DNA from 3 places in the Paenibacillus sp. FSL R7-0313 genome. Region 3 is predicted to be linked to each of the others. Evidence: riboswitches for the same ligand, from Rfam matches in the RefSeq annotation. Region 3 holds a riboswitch; each other region holds the start of a gene.
The links. A riboswitch is a leader RNA that binds a small molecule or an ion and turns the genes downstream of it on or off. The one in region 3 is predicted to bind thiamine pyrophosphate.

Region 1: it holds a riboswitch for thiamine pyrophosphate, as region 3 does, so the genes downstream of both, NSQ38_RS02595 (ABC transporter substrate-binding protein) here and NSQ38_RS17985 (thiamine phosphate synthase) in region 3, are expected to answer to the same signal.
Region 2: it holds a riboswitch for thiamine pyrophosphate, as region 3 does, so the genes downstream of both, NSQ38_RS00460 (ABC transporter ATP-binding protein) here and NSQ38_RS17985 (thiamine phosphate synthase) in region 3, are expected to answer to the same signal.

What each region holds. Positions count from the first base shown of each region.
Region 1 covers NZ_CP150219.1:628,312-632,585, reverse strand. The annotation lists gene NSQ38_RS02605 (ABC transporter permease) at 1-151, opposite strand, end outside; gene NSQ38_RS02600 (thiamine-binding protein) at 151-441, opposite strand; gene NSQ38_RS02595 (ABC transporter substrate-binding protein) at 667-1,707, opposite strand; TPP riboswitch at 1,929-2,041, opposite strand; gene NSQ38_RS02590 (SIR2 family protein) at 2,149-3,558, shown strand; gene NSQ38_RS02585 (ATP-binding protein) at 3,548-4,274, shown strand, end outside.
Region 2 covers NZ_CP150219.1:127,334-131,607, forward strand. The annotation lists gene NSQ38_RS00450 (S-layer homology domain-containing protein) at 1-452, opposite strand, end outside; gene NSQ38_RS00455 (radical SAM/SPASM domain-containing protein) at 718-1,593, opposite strand; TPP riboswitch at 1,776-1,878, shown strand; gene NSQ38_RS00460 (ABC transporter ATP-binding protein) at 2,038-2,802, shown strand; gene NSQ38_RS00465 (ABC transporter permease) at 2,792-3,622, shown strand; gene NSQ38_RS00470 (ABC transporter substrate-binding protein) at 3,785-4,274, shown strand, end outside.
Region 3 covers NZ_CP150219.1:4,084,349-4,088,622, reverse strand. The annotation lists gene NSQ38_RS18000 (thiazole synthase) at 1-687, opposite strand, end outside; gene thiS (sulfur carrier protein ThiS) at 690-893, opposite strand; gene thiO (glycine oxidase ThiO) at 890-2,062, opposite strand; gene NSQ38_RS17985 (thiamine phosphate synthase) at 2,077-2,781, opposite strand; TPP riboswitch at 2,960-3,069, opposite strand; gene NSQ38_RS17980 (ABC-F family ATP-binding cassette domain-containing protein) at 3,145-4,274, opposite strand, start outside.

The DNA.
Region 1 (4,274 bases), 3.5 Mb from region 3:
CGGCCTGGGTTGCCGCTTCGCGGGCGATGTCGGACGGTGCAGGCAGCATCCATTTCTCAATATGGAAGAGGGAGACGGCTCCCTGCCATATCGCTATAAAGAGAATAACCGCCACAATGGGCGGCCATACACTTTTGAAATAGGCAGGCATTAGCGATACTTCTCCGTCAGGGTGTCCATGCTGAAGCCGGTAGGGCTATGGGCGATTTTGATCTGGGAGATGATGCTTGGGCTGCCAGCCTCCACGAGTACCTCGTGCATTTTACGGACAACTTCCAGCAGTTCCTCCAGTTCCCCCTCCATCGTGGTGTCGAGCGCGTTCACCTGATATTTCAGGCCGGATTGCTGAATAACTTCAATGGCGCGATCAACGTATGGATAAGAGTTCTCGCCATTTGGCGTTTTCGGAATAACCTGAATGCTAAGTAGTGTGCTTGCCATGAGAGATCACGGCTCCTTTCGAAAATATATAAAATGAACTAATGACGGTTACACTTGCCACTTCGATGACAGAATAACCCTCCAATCGCTGTTATCCCCAGATTTTTTTTGATTCCCTTCTCTAAAGGGAAAATCCGGTGATAAAGGCGACCGCTTCGCTTTTTCACGTTATTTCTGTCCTCTCCGTCCTCGTGTAAATATTAAGTTCGTTTTATATGAGAAATTTTATTGGGGTAAAAAATCGTTCGTATATGCTTTGCTCACATCGATCTGTTCATCCAGCAGTTTTTTGCTAAACATCCAGTCGGTGTAGTTCTGCCACACTTCCTGTTTTTGCTCACCCCAGCGCGGGGCGTCATCTGTGTACTTGGGACTAAGCCACTTCTGGCTTGCCAGGACCAATTCCTTGTCCAGATCCGGTACAGCCTTGATCAGAATGTTCGCTGCGTCTTCGGGATGATCGATCGCATATTGATACCCTTCAGAGGTGGCTTTCAGGAATGCTTTCACCAACTCAGGGTCGTTTTGGATCGTCTGCTCGTTTGTTACGAGGACAGGCGTGTAGTAATCCAATGCATCTGAATAATCCTTCACATATAACATGTCGATTGGTTCCCCGCGAAGTTCGGCTTCAATCCCCGTCCAAGCGTAGAAAATCCATGCGAAATCAATGTCTCGTTTTACTGCGGTGAAAAAGTCGGCATCACCCATGTTAATGTTTTTCACTTTGGATACATCGGCTCCGTCGCCTTCCATAATGGATTGCATCACGGCTTCTTCCACTGGGGAACCCCAACCGCCATAGGTTTTGCCTTCAAAATCTTTCGGTGATTTGATATTCCTATCCGCCGGAGCAGCGAACCCGGATGTATTATGCTGAATAACTGCTGCAATGGAGACGAGAGGCACACCCTGTGTGCGGGCTTGAGTTACACTCTCCTGATAACTTACGCCAAAAGGCACTTCGTTCGATGCAACCATCGTATCTGCGCCACCGGCACCTGGTTGTACAATCTCCATGTTTAAGCCTTCGGCCTTGTAAAAACCTTGATCTACAGCCGTATACAGGCCGGTATGATTCGTATTCGGTGTCCAGTCGAGCACCACTTTAATATCTTTCAGGGCGGCAGTGTCACCTTCGTTACTGCTTTCCGCATTTGTGTTGCTGTTCTGTTCTGCCGGGGCAGCTTCTTTGCCACCACATGCGGCTACAGTCACCATAAGCACGCATAAGAGCAACAATCCCATCGTTTTACGCCATTTCATCTGTGGTTCTCTCCTTCGGTATGTCCGGCCGAGTGGCACGGGGTACTCCTTGGCTTCATATCCAATCATCTTGCATAAATCGACAGATTTATACCAGTTGAGATCTGGATAACGTCACTTTTTTTAGCTCTCTGGCTATATAAAAGAACATTAAAAAAGCGTCCCGTAATCCGGGACGCGTGCAGGCGTTAGAGAGGTGGCGTTCAGCCATAGGGCTGTGCCATTTCGATATACTCCGATTCCTACGCTGGCATGATCCAGATCAGGTCTAAGGGTTAGTATCTTGGTGGGATACACTCTCAGCCGGCCAATTCCGACTCCCCTGGGAAACTATGAAGTTACGGGCATTACTAGGTGTAATTATAGGCCAGCCGGTGGAACGTGTCCAGTCAGGAACTGGATGGGTACACGTATGAACTTATCTAACAGGCCGATATACATATGTATAACAGCCTGTTTGGATGTGTTATTTTCATTAATTATCGTGGCGAATCATATAAGGCAATCTGGCTGAGTGCAAAAGCATCGGATTTTTCGCAAATCTTGTTGTTGGAATATATTGGTGATCAATGTATAATCGAAGTGCATACTATCGAAAAATGTATGAATTTAGATTTTTTTTGTATATTCCCACATCCCCCTGAGCCGATAAGGAGTAAATATATGAGCCAAATAAATGTAGTTCAAGAGATGGATGAACTTAAAAAGGTATTGTCCTATTCAAAAAATATAGGTTTCTTTTTTGGAGCAGGAAGTTCTTGTGCATTTGGGCTACCTAATATTTACAGATTAACAGATTATGTTGAAGAAAGCCTTAATAGTAGCCTTAAGCCACACTTTACAAGTCTTAAATATAGCTTAGCTAGTCTACATGCTGGTAGAAATATTAGTGTAGAAGATATATTAAACTATGTCCGACAAATAAGAGAGATAACAGGGGAAAAAGAAGAAAGAGAATATGATGGAATAAATGGAAGAGTCGCTCAAATGTTAGATGAACAAATATGCAAAAAAATATTTGATATCATTCAAGCTAAAGAGCAAGATGCAGATATTACTGATCTCAGGAAATTTTTCGCATGGCTTGACATTGCGAATAGAAATAGCATTAAAGAAATTTTTACCACTAACTATGATTTATTATTAGAAAAAGCTATGGAAGATAACCGAATTCCATATTTTGACGGATTTGTAGGTTCATACGAGCCATTTTTTTGGCCAGAGAGTATTGAGAAAATAGTAGGTAACAATGATTTGACTTTTAACTGGATAAGATTATGGAAAATACATGGTTCTTTAAACTGGGAGTTTAGAAAAGACAGTTTATCCGACAACTATAAAATTGTTAGAAATGGAAAAGTTGATGTACCAGAAAATGAACTTGTGGTTTACCCTTCAAAGGAAAAATATAATTTATCTCGTAAGCAACCTTTTATTGCATATTTTGATAAATTAAAACACTATTTATTGCAAGGAGAACGTCTCTTTATATTTTCTGGTTATTCTTTTTCAGATCAGCATATCAATGAGATTATTTTCAATGGCTTAAGACAGAATCCTCGGCTATATGCAGTATGTATGTGCTTTTCGGATGAACAAGTTGATTTTATGGAGTCAATTGCCATAACACATTTAAACCTTTGTGTAATGGGTCCAAAAAAAATGATTACTAATGGCAGGCTGTATCAATGGAAATATGATGATAGTATCGGAAATGCCAACGAAAGCAGTTTTTATTGGGACAAACAAGAAGATAAATTCATACTCGGCGATTTTAAAAAATTATCAGCTTTTCTCATTTCTAATTCAGGGAAGAAAAAGAGCATAGAGGAGGCTGTGCATGGAAAATGATATTACTTTTTTAGGGAAAATCATCCGAGTCGATTCAAATATTGTAGAAGTAGAAATTAGTGATAACATCCCATCTTCTAGCCCAATAATAGAAGGCAAGGTATACAAAATTGGTCAAATAGGAACTTTTGTAAAAATGCCTATTGGTAATGTAGTTTCGTATGGAATTGTATCAAGTGTAAGTAATACTCCAAGTAAGATTAATGACAGTGAATTAAAACAAGCAATTGGATCACGATTTCTAACCGTTAACTTAGTTGGAGAAAAGATAGGTAACGGAGATTTTGAAAAGGGGATTGGTCTATATCCAACTATAAATGATGAAGTCCATATTGTAACAGAGTCTGATTTAGTGGACATATACGGAAAGGGAAGTTTGGGTTCCACTCCTATTGGAAAACATTCGTCATCGGATAATTTAGATGTATTTGTTGATGTACATAAACTTGTACTTCGACATGCAGCGATACTAGGTTCAACAGGAAGTGGAAAATCAAATACTACCGCGGGGATGATTAAAAGAATTATCAATGATTATTCAAACTCAAGAATGGTTCTTATAGACCCCCATGGGGAATATGCAACCGCTTTTCCTGAAGCCAAGGTTTTCAAAATCAATGATACACATAACCCACTATATATTCCTTTTTGGCTTATGAATTTTGATGAATTAGCTTATTTTCTTGTAGGAGCAAAACCCACAGACGATCAAAGGC
Region 2 (4,274 bases), 3.0 Mb from region 3:
AAGGCCCTAACAAAAAATACAGCCAACTCTTCTCTTGTCACATTTTTATTAGGCGAAAAGCTATCTTTGGAGGTACCTTGAGCAATTCCAGATTTGACAAGTGCACCTACATATCCGGCATACCATTGATCTTCCTTTACATCTCTGAATTGACTTACTTCGACATTATCAGGCTTTAAATTAAGCGCACCGACCATAATTTTTGCTAATTGAGCTCGTGTTACCGAATCGGAAGGTTTAAATGTCCCATCAGTAAATCCTGTGAGTATTCCTTGTTCTACTAATTTGGTTATTTCCGTTTTGGAATACGAATTATCAATGTCAGTAAAAGAAGTTTTAGATGTAGCCACTTCTGCAGATACAGATAAATTGATAGATAACATAGAAACAATCAGCGACGTAGAAAGCATTAACGATAGTTTGTGATTAAACTTTTTCCATTTTGAATTCAAAACTAAAACACACTCCTCAGTAAGCTTCTGGTAGGTAAATCCAATAATATATGAATCTTTAGAACTAATTCACCTCCTAATCAATAGGATAATAATACCATGCAAATTCATAAAAACAAGATTAATAGACTATGATTTTACAAAAAAGTTGTTATCCTGAATTGATTTCAATTCTTATTATCTAAATAATTTCGCAATAAAGACAAAACGAACCTACCGAAACAAATATTTTCGGTAGGTTCGTTTTTAACTAAATTTATATATTCTAGGCTCCGAATCTCTGACGATAACCGCACTTTCGACACAACTCTTCCACAGCTTCCCGCTTGGAGAAACCATATACCAGATTGTTCGCTCGCTCACCCTCAATAATCTCCGAGAATGACTTCTCGTGCACATTACCCAAGTTAATTACACCCTCGCCATCGAGACAGCATGGAACCACCGTTCCATCTACAAGCACAGCTGCCTGACCACGCAATGCATGGCAGAAGCCTTTGCCGTCATCTTCAGGTGCATCCAGACTTGGCCACTGGAACTCATGGTCCTGATTCAGATATACATTCGGGGCAATTTTGACCCCACTGCCTGGAACTACTTTTTCCTCAATGCGGAAGTCCAGATTGAACTCACGTTCCAACACTTCAAGGGTCTCCCGATTTCGATTCATCTGAGCATTTGTGAAGTTATCCTGCGTCAGATTCCACAGTCGGAATGAGATGATGACATTGTGCTTAACGGCCTCGTGTACAAAGGACAAAATATGACGCAGGTATCCGTCACGGTCTGTTGAACCTTCATGCCCATCGAAGCTGTGCAGGGAGAAATTCATCTGCCGCAGCGCCGGTTTGCCAAGCAATTTATGCTGAGTCTTGGGCAAGAGTGTACCATTGGTTGTAATGTTCACCTTGAGTCCCTTCTCATGTGCGGAATCAAGCAACAGATCTATTTTGGGATGCAACAAGGGTTCGCCTTTGACATGTAGATAAATATGATTGGTATGTGGTTTAACTTGTTCCAGTATATTGTTGAAGACTTCAGGGTCAATGAATCCTTTGGCACGCTGCGTCTGCGGACAGAAGCTGCAAGCCAGATTGCAGATACTCGTGATCTCAATATATACTTTTTTGAACGTTTTCAACTCGGGTCCCCATTCTGCCTAGGAGGGAGAACAATCCCACCTGCATTTTGTGATCCGGCCTATACGGGCCATCCCTATTATATCGGGTTCATGAGCCGAGGTAAATTGTTCAGTTATCATGCTGCCTCTTTACAGTTCATGTTCAAGTGATATATGCTGAACACACAACTGCATATCTTGTACATTTGCACTAGGGGAGCCTTGCGGCTGAGACGAATATGACTATTCGGACCCTTTGAACCTGATCTGGATCATACCAGCGGAGGGAAGTGGAGCGGCCTTTTAGTAAGCGGAATTTTCTCAATGTATGTGAAGATAAATTGCGGATTTAACTTACAGACCCACTCATTTCTCCGGAAATGGGTGGGTCTTTTTTGTTCCTTTTGCAGAGTACAGGATGCCGTTGTTATTCCAGCAGTCTGACATCAAGGGGGTGAGGATCAGATGAGCAACCATGTAACCATTGAGAACGTTAGCTTCGCTTTTCCCGAAAAAAAAGATTCACCCGTGCTCTCCAATGTGTCGCTTCAGGTTCAACAAGGAGAATTTGTCTCGCTCATTGGCTCCAGCGGATCAGGTAAAAGCACGCTCTTCAAGCTGCTCGCAGGCTTGCACGAGCCAACCGGCGGCACCATCGATATTGCTGATGTACCGCAAGGACAACGGCTCGGACGAGTCGCCTATATGCCGCAGAAAGATCTGCTGTTATCCTGGCGTACCGTCATGGAGAACTGCCTGCTGCCTGCCGAGCTGGCACCAGGCCGACAGGACAAGGACAAACTACGAGCCGATATCATCGCTGGATTGGCAAGGTTCGGCTTGTCCGGTTATGAGCAGGCCTATCCGGATGAGTTATCCGGCGGCATGCGGCAGCGGGTGGCACTGCTGCGTACCTTGCTTACAGGCGGGCAGCTCATGTTGCTGGATGAACCCTTCGGTGCACTCGACGCTTTAACCAAACGAGAAATGCATCGCTGGTTGTTGGAGCTGTGGAAGGACTTTGGACAAACCGTGCTGTTCATTACACATGACATCGAGGAAGCCCTGCTGTTAAGTGACCGTATCATTCTGTTAACTCCAGGAGGGCAAGGTCAGCAGTTACGGGAGATAACGGTTCCTTTACCACGCCCAAGGCATTCGGACATGATCTACGAACCGGCTCTCGTGCAGATGAGGCAACAACTGGAGGAACAATTGCATGCAAAATGATAGAGCTGAGGTTAGCGTCTGGACGTGGTGTTTTAAGTGGCTCTCGAGGTCGTTTTCCCAATATGGTTTGTTTATTGTGCTCATGTTCTTATTACTGGCGATCTGGGAAGTGATTGTGCGTATGGGATGGGTGCCCTCCTTCATCATTCCTGCACCCACGGCCATCATAGGCTCACTGGTTGATCATCGTCATCTGCTGTTGACCATCCATCTGCCTGCTACCTTTATGGAGGTTATTGTTGGTTTTGTCTTGTCCATAGTGACTGGAATTACGCTGGCAACAGGCATGCATATGAACCGATCGATTGAAAAGGCCTTCTATCCCTTCATCGTGATCAGTCAGACCATACCGCTGATTGCCTTGTCTCCCGTATTTATCTTGTGGTTTGGTTACACGTTGTGGAGCAAAGTCGCCGTGGTGTTCCTAATCGCATTCTTCCCCATTGTGGTCAGTACCTACGATGGACTCCGCCATGGCGATCCGGAGCAGCGTGAACTGCTGCTCACCATGGGCGCCAGCAAATGGGATATTTTTTGCAAACTCCAGGTTCCGCTGGCACTTCCCTCTTTTTTCTCGGGGTTAAAGATGTCCGTGGTGTACTGCGTGGTTGGGGCAACGATTGGCGAATGGCTTGGTGGCAGCAAAGGTCTCGGCTACTTCAGCCGCCGCATGTCCAGCAACATGAACACGGATGCGATGTTTGCCGCTATTGTGCTGTTATCCCTGCTTGGGATCGTTTTGTTTGTACTGATTGCCTGGCTGGAGAAACGGTTTAGCATACGGCGGCATGGACATGGAGGCAAAAGAAAAGTTGGATAATACTTAGACAGAAATTAGATGTAAATACAGAAGTTACAATCTTCAGAACATACCTTATGCACAAATTCAGCAGCATCTTCAATCAGTTCACTGTCACGTTGTCGTTAACATGCTGCTGTCCATTTTCTACAAATCAAAACGATGAAATGAGGACCTTCATTTATGAATAACAAAGGTATATACTCCCTGCTTCCCATCATGCTCATTAGCCTTTTGCTGATCGTTAGCGGATGCAGCACCACGAATACCAGCAAAAACACGCCAACAACAGACGCTGCAACCAATGCACAACAAACAGGCAAGTCTGCAACCGAAACAGCATCTGACACCAAAGATAAACTGTCCATTATGCTCGACTGGTACCCGAATGCAGTACACTCCTTCATCTACGTTGCTCAAGAAAAAGGATACTTTGCAGATCAAGGTCTCGATGTCGAAATTCAGATGCCTGCGGATACCAATGATTCACTCAAACTTGTTGCTGCTGGAAAAATTGATCTGGCTCTAAGCTACCAGCCCCAAATTTTGCTCGCTCGTGGTGAGAACATTCCTGTACGTTCCATTGCTGCTGTTGTTCGCCACCCGCTTGTGCATCTGTTGACCGAAGCAAATGGCAACGTGAGCTCACCCAAAGACCTTGAAGGAAAGACTG
Region 3 (4,274 bases):
CCTACCTGCCTCTACCCCCAATCTCATCGCCTTAGCCATGCTCACTGGATCCCCTGATCCGGATACGGCTGTATTTAACAATACGCCATCGGCACCAAGTTCCATCGCATAAGCAGCATCTTTGGGGGAGCGCAATCCTGCGTCCACAATCACAGGTACAACGGCCTGCTCAATGATGATCTCAAGGTTATAGGGATTGATGATGCCTCTGCCAGCTCCGATGGGAGAAGCGCCAGGCATTACAGCATGTACGCCAAGCAATTGCAGCCTTTTGGCCAGAATGACATCATCTGAAATATAAGGCAATACCGTGAAGCCCTTTTCAAGCAAAATTTCGCAAGCCTTGTACGTTTCAATCGGATCTGGGAGTAGCGTAATTCCATCTCCGATGACTTCGACTTTTATCATATCACAAAGTCCTGAAGCCCGCGCAAGCTCGGCAATTCGCACCGCCTCTTCCGCATTGGAAGCTCCAGCCGTATTCGGAAGAAGAGTGTATTTGTCCAGATCCAATGTATCCAGGAAATGCTTCTGGTTGCGCTCCTCCAGATTCAGACGACGAACAGCAAAGGTTAAAACTTCCGTTTCAGATGCTTCCACAGCCTGACGTTGCACTTCCAGATCCGAAAACTTGCCTGTTCCGAGCAACAATCTGGACTCAAACGTATATTTACCAATGTTCAACATCATCAACCGCCTCCTACAAAATGTACAATCTCGATTCGATCGCCTTCTCTTAATGCCGTCGTTTCATGATACTCACGGGTTAAAATATGCTTGTTCAGCTCTACAACTACAGTCTTGACTTGCAGGTCAAATGATTGAAGCAGTTTATCCACACGATTCAATCTGTCTTCAATCTCCATCCGTTGACCATTAACGATGATATTCACTGCACCACTCCCTTTCTGTTCAATCGCTCCGGACTCAGCGCCTCAATTCCGAGTTCTTCTGAGCTTTTGCCAGCGAGCAACTCAGCGATAAGCCTTCCTGTTATCGCACTAAGCAAGATACCGTTGCGGTAATGCCCAAAGGCGGCGAACAGCCCTGGTATACTCTTGCAAGCACCTATATAAGGCAATCCATCTGGAGTTGCCGGTCTTACGCCTGCCCACGCTCGTATAAATTGTGCTTCTTTCATCCCAGGCACCCAGTGGGTAGCCGCTGTTAGCAGCTTCTGAACACCCTGTACAGAAACGTTCAGATCGGTTCTGCCTGGCAGACTGGTTGCCCCGAGCCAAACTTCGCCATTAGCTTTGGGAACAATATAGATATCCTCTGCATACACCGTTCTGTCAGGTCTGTACCCAGCATGTTCATCTGAGAACTGAACGGCGGCTATTTCTCCTTTTACCGACCACACAGGCATGCTCAGATTCACATGTCTCATCAACTCTTCACTCTGTAATCCAGCCGCTATAATGACATGTTTACATCTCATCTCACCGATCGATGTGGTGATTCCCTGCACGCCATGTTCGTTTGCTTGCACACGTATATCCTGTATGTCCTCCATAACCCGTGCTCCAAATGCTTGAGCGGATTCAGCATATGCCTTCGTTAGATGGACTGGAAGAATCTCACTCTCGTAAGGTCTGTAGTAGGCTCCATACGTATCTCTGTTAAGCCATGATGCCTCCTGTTGCACAACGGAACGATCCCACCATACCTCATCAGCAGAAGCAGAAAACGCAGACTTCCGATTGTCCTTATAACTACTTAATTCACTGTATGAACGAAAAGGAGTTAGGAATCCCTGGCATTGCAGGCCAGTCTCTACCTCACTGAGTGTAGCCATTAGCACCTGTTGCTCGATAAGTAACTGTCTACTCTGTCTGGCAAGCTTAGCCATCAAAGGATGAGCAAAATCCTCACTGTCTGCCGCCAGCATTCCAGCCGCCGCGCAAGAAGTGCCTCCTGCAATCGCCGAACGCTCCAGCAACAGCACATCCTGTCCACGGGAAGCAAGCTCATACGCAATGGCACATCCAACAACACCTCCGCCTACAATAATCGTTTCTGCATGAATCTTATCCGGATTATCAGTTACAATCTCTTTCATCCTCTCATCTCCTTTCAGTCGCGCAGACCTTCGGTAGCAACGATAGCCTGCCTTAATGATGCAGCGGCCCGATCCGGTGAATCGCTCGCCCATACATTCGAGATCACAGCAACTCCCTGTGCGCCTGCAGAGCGAATCGCGTGAATGTTTCCCGGTTCGATGCCACCGATCGCCATGACAGGAATGGAGACACTCCTGCACACTTCAGCAAGAGCATGTAATCCTCTGGGGTCAAGATCAGGCTTACTGTTGGTTGAGTAGACATGCCCGAAGAAAAGGTAATCGGCTCCCCGTTCTTCAGCGATTTTCGCCTCATCGATGGAATGAACAGATCCCCCTAGACGAAGTCGCTGCACATTGCTTGTGACAGTAGGGTTACAGTTGCGTATCGCATCTTGCCCCCAATGTACACCTCCATAGATGTCATTTTGTGAAGGCAGCTCTGAACCATTGATAACGATGCGACAAGATGGAACGCCAACGCTACGCAGACTTTCAGCCCAACCGATCTTGTCTTGCCATGTGAGTTGTTTTTCTCGTATATGAATATAGTCCACCGATGGCCAAACGTCCTTTGCAGCTTTTACAAAAGATGCTTGATCCCCTGCACCCGTAGAAACAACATGCAACTCAAATGATCCGTGTACATGTTCATGAGAAATTACCGTACCATCCCTCTCCTTCCATGCGTGAATGCTATGAAAACACAAAAAAGCCACTCCCGTAGGGGAGTGGCTGCGTATTAAATATTGAACCAGATGACTGACTGAAGCATACAGTTCATTTCGTGCAATTCAGCTATGGACCTTATAGCCATAACGTTATACACGCAACTGCATGTTTCAATTCGTTAAGCAGACGGTCCTTTTGAGTTGCCGTTTGCTCACGTCATTCACTGAAACGCGCTCGCCACTTCCCTACGCTGGTATGATCCAGATCAGGTGCAAAGGGTCCGGAATCGCATTCTTCCATCTCAGCCGCATCGTGCGGCCCCCCTAGTGTTCATATGAAGTTGTAGCCTATGTTACCATAGACGGATTTTTTTGTCACCGTCATTTCTGTTAAACATTGTCTTAAATCGTCTAGTTTTTCTCAGACCATTCTTCGACATTCCATGTTTTGGTAACCCAACCCTCGTAGAAATCAGGTTCATGAGATACCAGTAACACCGTTCCCTTGAATTCTTTCAAAGCACGCTGCAACTCCGCTTTAGCTGTGACATCCAGATGGTTCGTCGGCTCATCAAATAGAATCCAGTTGCTTTCACGCATCAAGAGTTTGCATAAACGAACCTTGGCTTGTTCTCCACCACTCAGCATATTAAGCGGACGAGTAATGTGCTCATTTTTCAACCCACAGCGAGCGAGATGACCTCGGACCTCATTTTGGGTCAAATGTGAAAACTCATTCCAGACATCCTCAATCGGCGTGATATTCCCAGCACGAACCTCCTGCTCAAAATATGCCGTTTCGAGATAATCTCCTAAGAAAGTCTTTCCACTGAGTGGAGATATTTTTCCCAGGATGGTTTTCAACAGCGTCGATTTACCCACACCATTACAACCTACGATGGCAATTTTCTCACCACGTTCAATTGTCATTGTCATCTTAGGCAGCAAAGGAAACGTATATCCAATTTCAAAATCAATACCCTCAAAGACCGTTTTGCTGCTCGCACGGGCATCCTTAAATTTGAACGTTGGTTTGGCCGCTTCATCTGGGCGATCAATACGTTCAATTCTGTCCAACTGCTTCTCCCGGCTCTTCGCTCGACCTGAAGTTGAAGCACGTGCCTTGTTACGCTGAATGAAATCTTCCTGCTTCTTGATGTACTCTTGCTGCTTCTCATATGCATCAATATGCTGGGCTTTATTCATATCAGCCATCTCAAGGAACTTGTTATAGTTCGCTGCATATCTCGTTAATTTGGCAAATTCCAAATGATAAATGACATTTACGACTTCATTCATGAATTCCGTGTCATGGGAGATTAAGAGGAACGCGTGCGGGTAGTCCTTCAGATAACGTGACAGCCATTCAATATGCTCTACATCCAGATAGTTGGTCGGCTCATCCAGTAACAGAGCTGTAGGCTTCTCGAGCAGTAGCTTGGCAAGCAGCACCTTGGTACGTTGTCCACCACTTAGAGCTGCGACATCCCGATCAAGACCAATTGCGGACAAACCAAGACCATTAGCCATCTCTTCCACTT